Regions from separate parts of the Sphingobacterium sp. WM genome, predicted to be linked through region 2. Evidence: riboswitches for the same ligand, from Rfam matches in the RefSeq annotation. Region 2 holds a riboswitch; each other region holds the start of a gene.

Region 1 (2,276 bases), 1.8 Mb from region 2:
AGGTCTTAAATAAGAATTTTGAACCTGAATACGGCGCGTGTGGAGTAATTGAGGAGTGTTTATAATCAAAATGAAACTCAATTTCTTTGGCATTATCGATTCGAGTAACAACATCTTCTTTATTCGTTGCCATTACTTCCACAAAAGTATGATACTTAATAGGACTTGTTTCTTTGATCTTTGCTGTTACGGCTGAGTTTACATGGTCTCCAACGGCTTGAATTCCATTCTCATACATCAACTTATCTGCTTCTTCCATCGCAGCTTCAACCTTCTCTTCATGGTTTCCACGTTCATTGATAACCGTAGAAAGAAAAGTAGGTAAACCCGTATTTCGAGGCACTACACCAAGCATATGGGATAATTCAAGATGACAATGTGCATTCACAAACCCAGGGATTAATGCTCCTTTGAATTGCTCTACCAAATTTTCATCAATTTCACCAGGATTGAAAACACCTTTCACAACTCCTTGATCATCCATCGCAACAACCCCCTTTTTAATGGCAGGACCTGCAACAGGAAACACGACATCAGCAGCGTAATACTTCATAAGAAATTAATAGTTCCGTTTTTTAAAAGTTAGCGTAATTAGCCTCTTGGAGGCAATGTTGGCAATTTACAAAAAAATACTAGGAGTTTAACTAATAAAATAATAATTACGAATTTGTTACAAATATATTTAAATTTTGTTTTATTTAGCCAAAAGCCTATGTTTGCCCTATCGATTAGGGGTGCCTTGTTAATAAACACAAAAACAGGCTGAGATTATACCCTGTATTTCAATAACTTACATGAAATACATACCTGATCTGGATAATGCCAGCGTAGGGATAGGGCGGTTAAATAGAACTTGTTGTAACCCCTTTCAACAAGAAAGTTTAACTCTTTAAAACATTTTTTTTATTATGTTTAACAAGCTTTGGGCATCTTTAGCCTTATGTTTGATTGTATTAATGAGCTTTGCTCAACAAAAGTTAACTGTAAGGGTTTTAGACAAATCTGGAGCCTCTGCAAATGGTGCAACCGTCGCTATTGATGGCCAGGCTAAATCCACAAATCAGGACGGAATCGCCGTTTTTGACAACTTAAACAACCAATTCTATAACTTAAAAATTTCTTTTATTGGTTATAAATCCGAGATTTCAAGAATTAATCCCGTAAATCAAGCTAATTTTTCCATTCAATTAAAAGACCAAGTCCTCCAATTTGAAGAAGTTTACGTTTCAGCAACCCGCGCTAAGGAGAATTCTGCAACAACATATAAAACCATAACCAAGGAAGATATCAATAAAAATAATCTAGGTCAGGATATCCCCTATTTACTGGATCAAACACCTGGAGTGGTTATTGGATCCGATGCAGGTGCTGGTATCGGGTATACCAGTATGACGATCCGGGGGTCTGATAGCGAACGTATCAATGTCACCCTCAATGGTATTCCGTTGAATAACCCGGAATCTATGGGCTCTTTCTTTGTTAACCTGCCTGACTTTGCATCCAGCACGGAAAGTATTCAGATTCAACGTGGTATTGGAACCTCTACAAATGGCCCCTCCGCATTTGGAGCATCCCTAAATATTCAAACCGACGCTTTGGAAACTAAGCCTTATCTGGAACTGAATAACTCATTTGGATCATACAACTCTTGGAAAAACACTATTAAGGCTGGGTCTGGCTTAATTAACAATAAATTCGCTTTTAATGCCAGACTCTCCAGGATCTCATCAGACGGCTATGTGGAACGCGCTTCTTCAAACCTGAAATCCATGTATGTTGATGCGGGCCTTTACACTGACAAACACAGCCTAAAAGCGACTGTTTTCTCAGGTAAAGAGAAGACCTATCAAGCTTGGTATGGCGTAGCTGAACCTTTATTCAAAGAAAATGGTTACCGAATCGAAGAATATGCTGAAAACCTTTGGCTCTCCGGTACTGAACGCGATAGATTCTTAAATGGCAATCGTAAATACAATTACTATACTTACGATAATCAGACTGATAACTATACCCAAACACATGCTCATTTAAATTATTCTTATCGTCAATCTGAGAAGATGATATTTAATACAGCTTTACATTACACTCGTGGAGCAGGTTATTATGAAGAATTCAAACCAATGGACAATCTGGAGCACTATGGAATTGCCCCAGTTCAATCCGATGGTAAACCTATTGAAGACACCGATTTAATTAGAAGAAGATGGTTGGATAACCATTTCTATGGCTTAACTTACTCCTTGTTGTACAAGCCGTCAACAAATTTGAATTTCACT
Region 2 (2,276 bases):
ACGGTGGTTTCCCTGTGGGAGGTCAATGGTTAAGATGTAATAACGAAGAAATCATTAAACAACACCATGCCAAGGTATATGGAAAAGCATCTGTTGGTGCTCCACCAATGTCTGTACCGCATTTAGATACTCGTTATATCGACGGTAAACAAGCTTTACTTTTCGGTCCTTATGCTGGTTTCTCAACCAAATTCTTGAAAAAAGGATCCTACTTCGATTTACCTGCATCTATTAAGCTTTCAAATATCCGTCCTATGCTTTCTGCAGGATTGGATAACCTACCTCTAACAAAATATTTAATTACTGAGGTCATGAAAAAACCGCAGGATAAATTGGATTCATTGAAACAATTTATGCCAACGGCTAGATTGGAAGATTGGGAAATTGAAAAAGCTGGTCAACGTGTTCAGGTAATTAAAAAAGATCCTAAACATGGTGGTATCCTAGAATTTGGAACTGAAGTTGTATCCAGTGCAGATGGTTCTATCGCTGCATTATTGGGCGCTTCTCCAGGTGCATCTACATCGGTGGCTATCATGATCAACCTGTTGAAAAGATGTTTCCCTGATCGCGCTAAATCCGATTCTTACCGTAAGAAATTACGCGAAATGATTCCTTCATGGGGCAAAAAATTAAATGATGACGCAGAATTGTGTCAATCAACTAGAAATCGTACTTCTGCTATTTTGCAGATAGATAAATAATATTCATAATATCTTATGGGGTGCTAATATGTCTCGCTTCTGGCGAGACATATTTTTAGGCTGAGATGATACCCATTTTCGATGATCCATCGAAATGAACCTGATCCAGGTAATGCTGGCGTAGGAATAAATTATATCCTTTCCCTTGTCTCCATAAGTGCATAATCAATTCAGCGAAATTGGAGGAAATCTTAAATAATATTTTTCATACTTTAAAGGAAACTTCTTGGTTAGAAAGGTTTTCCGTAATCTGTGGTATCATCCAGGTTCTATTGTCCAAAAACAATAAGGTCTCAAATTATTTATTTGGAATCCTTGGAATTATTTCCGGAATGATGGTTTTATTTTCTGCCGGATTATATGCAGAAATTGCCTTACAGATCTATTATCTGGTCATGAGCATCTATGGTTGGTGGTTCTGGATGAGCAATAAAACCGCAAAGGAGCAACCAATATCCTACACAACAAAGACAGAATGGAAAATTGTCCTAACGATTGTCTTTGCAGGCTTCTTATTGTTTTACTTCCTGCTACGAAGTATTACAGACTCAGATGTTCCTGTTTGGGATGCCTGGGTGACTTCAACCGCTTGGGCTGGAATGTGGTTACTGGCAAAAAGAAAAATTGAAAACTGGATTTTATTAAATATCAGTAACCTTTTTGCAATCCCACTTTTGATTCATAAAGACCTCTATCTATTTGCTGCCCTAACAACATTTTTATTCGTGATCGCGATTTTCGGATTCTTTAAATGGAAGAAAATTATGCAATCACAAAACGTAGATCAATTAAATTTCAATTAATGCTTAGTCAAGAACAAATCAATATCATTAAGGAATTACAGCCTTTAGGTATTAAACATAAATCCCTAACAAAGGAGCAGTTAGAGTTTACTTACCGAAATAACTGGTTTAATTTATGGGTTCCCAAAAATTTAAATGGTCTTGAAATGCCATTTCCTCAAGGTCTGGATTTACTCGAAGAATTAGCCTATTATGATGGCGGATTTGCTTGGACAGTAACTTTATGTGCTGGAGCAAATATGTTTGCAGGTTTTATTGACCCTAAACTCTCTGAAAAACTATGGTCAGATCCTAAAATATGTTTGGGTGGAAGTGGAAGAGTCGGAGGGAAGGCCATTGACCTGGAAGATCATTATGTAGTGTCAGGCTTTTGGAGCTATGCAACTGGTGCACCCCATTTAACTCATTTTACTTTTAATGCTGAAATCATAAAAGATGGAGAAACTGTAAAAACAGATTCAGGAGAACCTCTTTATTATTCCTTTTTAGTGCCACGGGAAAATGTGTTGATTGAATATGATTGGGATACCTTCGGATTGGAATGTACAGCAAGCCATTCATTCTCTATTCAGAATCTAAAGGTAAAAAAGGAAAATGCATTTATGCTAGACCCTAACAATAAAACTTCTGCTTCAGCATTGTTTAATATTCCATTTATGCCCTTTGCTGAACTAACCCTTTTGATGAACTATGTCGGGATGTTTAAACGATTCTTAGATCTGATCGAAAAATACTACTTCGAAAAATCTAAAGAGCCTAATTGGGCAGA
Region 3 (2,276 bases), 420 kb from region 2:
TGGGTGGAAAAATTATTAAAATGTTAAATTTAGTTATCGTATTAGCTTGATTATTTGCTATTTGTTAATTTAGAATGGATTCCTAAAATTGAAAAAAGGAGGACTTTTATATGCCAAACAAACCAATCATTTTCTGTTTATTTTTATTTTTTACCCTCTCCTATTCTTTCGCTCAAGTTTCGAAAAGATATACAGGTACTATTTATTCCATAGATAGCACCCTATTGATAAAAAATGTGGATGTGATTAATCTACGAACCCAGCAAATGATTCGTTCAGATTTTGATGGTTCTTTTGGCATTGATGCCAACCCGATGGATAGTATTGCATTTGTTCACCCCCATTGGACTAGGAAAAGTGTGCTTGCACGTGAATTGACGAAGGATATATACCTACAAAAAAAGGCCCTGGTCATTGAGGAGATTGTCATTATGGGGAATACGAAGGCGGCAAAAATCAGGGAATTAGAGCAAATGAAGAAGGATTACAATGTGAAGGGTGGGTTATATTATTCAGGAGAACCGCCTTGGTATCTGTTATTACCATTTGGGATGCCGACAGTGACCTATTTTTATGAAAAGTTCAGCAAGGCTGGCAGAGATGCGAGAAGGTTTGATGCCTTTATGAAACAAGAGATTAAAAACATGGAGGTGGATCAGATTTTTAATAAATCTACGATTACAGATGTTATTCCCATGGACACTGAAGAATTGGAAAAATTCATGGTAGAATATCGACCCGATTTTGAAGTTGCCCAATATTGGACGACTTATGACCTGCATGTTTATGTGAAAAAACATTACAAGGAATTTAAGGAAAAAAGCCCCTCAAAATAAGGCTTAAGGGATACCATAAATTATATGAAGCAAGAAAATTATTTCTTTTAGTTAAATCTATTGACTAACTTGCGAAAGCTTTAGGGGTGTCTGCAATATTTGCAGGCTGAGATTTTACCCTTATAACCTGATCTAGATCATACTAGCGTAGGGAAAAGTAAAATGTCTTCATGGGTGCGTCCTGTACCTATTGTAGCCATTCCTAAAGCATTAATGCTATAAATAAATTAGGAATGCTACTCATCATTAATCATCAAACAAAACATTTCAATTTAGGTTCCTTGAACCTGAAAGAACTAATGGATTTGGAGTTAAAAGGCAAAACCAAAGGGATTGCTGTGGCTTTGAATAATCAGGTAATCCCCAAGGATTCCTGGTCAGATCAACTTTTGAATGACAACGATTCCATACTAATCATTACTGCCACCCAAGGCGGATAAACCCGAAATTTTAAAGACATGACAGAACAAACAATTACAACCCAACCATTTCCCAATTCTAAGAAAGTATTTATTCCAGGGAAGATCCATCCTATTCAGGTAGCGATGCGAGAAATCAGTTTGAATCCAACAAAATTAAGCAATGGAGGTTTGGAGATAAATCCGCCTATCAGCATTTACGATACATCAGGGCCCTACACGGACGAAAAAAGTGAAATTGACATCCGCAAGGGAATCAGCAGAATTCGGGAACAATGGATTCTCGATCGTGCTGATGTCGAAATACTATCAGGTATTAGTTCGGATTACGGAATAGAAAGACTGAATGACCCCAATTTAGCGGATTTACGTTTTTCATATAACCATAAACCAAAGCGTGCATCAGCAGGACAAAATGTAACCCAATTACATTATGCAAAGCAAGGGATTATAACCGCGGAGATGGAATATGTAGCGATTCGTGAAAATCAAAAGATAGAACAGTTACAAGCTGCTACCAAATGCATGGCAGATCAACATTTGGGAGAGAGTTTTGGTGCAAATACTCCAAAATATATAACGCCAGAATTTGTAAGGGATGAAATTGCTGCCGGCAGGGCTATTATTCCAAACAATATCAACCATCCAGAGAGTGAGCCCATGATTATTGGTCGCAATTTTTTGGTGAAGATCAATGCCAATATTGGAAATAGTGCCGTTAGTTCCAGCATTGAAGAGGAAGTAGAGAAGGCTGTTTGGGCATGCAGATGGGGAGCTGATACCATTATGGATTTGTCAACTGGTAAAAACATCCATGAGACGAGGGAATGGATTATCCGAAATTCACCAGTTCCAATTGGTACAGTACCAATTTATCAGGCACTTGAAAAGGTAAAGGGAGTTCCGGAGGATTTAACCTGGGAAATTTTCAAGGACACCTTGATTGAGCAAGCCGAACAGGGTGTTTCGTATTTTACGATTCACGCAGGTGTTTTGTTAAGATACATCCATTTAACGGCAA

Evidence for each region. Region 2 has a riboswitch for thiamine pyrophosphate ahead of pnuC (nicotinamide riboside transporter PnuC). Riboswitches for the same ligand answer to the same signal wherever they lie in the genome.
Region 1: it holds a riboswitch for thiamine pyrophosphate, as region 2 does, so the genes downstream of both, PZ892_RS15550 (TonB-dependent receptor) here and pnuC (nicotinamide riboside transporter PnuC) in region 2, are expected to answer to the same signal.
Region 3: it holds a riboswitch for thiamine pyrophosphate, as region 2 does, so the genes downstream of both, thiS (sulfur carrier protein ThiS) here and pnuC (nicotinamide riboside transporter PnuC) in region 2, are expected to answer to the same signal.

What each region holds. Positions count from the first base shown of each region.
Region 1 is NZ_CP120709.1:3,644,778-3,647,053, forward strand. Features, by position in the region: gene PZ892_RS15545 (amidohydrolase family protein) at 1-553, opposite strand, end outside; TPP riboswitch at 721-851, shown strand; gene PZ892_RS15550 (TonB-dependent receptor) at 909-2,276, shown strand, end outside.
Region 2 is NZ_CP120709.1:1,835,318-1,837,593, forward strand. Features, by position in the region: gene PZ892_RS07795 (malate:quinone oxidoreductase) at 1-704, shown strand, start outside; TPP riboswitch at 711-848, shown strand; gene pnuC (nicotinamide riboside transporter PnuC) at 884-1,507, shown strand; gene PZ892_RS07805 (acyl-CoA dehydrogenase) at 1,507-2,276, shown strand, end outside.
Region 3 is NZ_CP120709.1:1,415,226-1,417,501, reverse strand. Features, by position in the region: gene PZ892_RS06045 (hypothetical protein) at 111-836, shown strand; TPP riboswitch at 909-1,007, shown strand; gene thiS (sulfur carrier protein ThiS) at 1,070-1,276, shown strand; gene thiC (phosphomethylpyrimidine synthase ThiC) at 1,295-2,276, shown strand, end outside.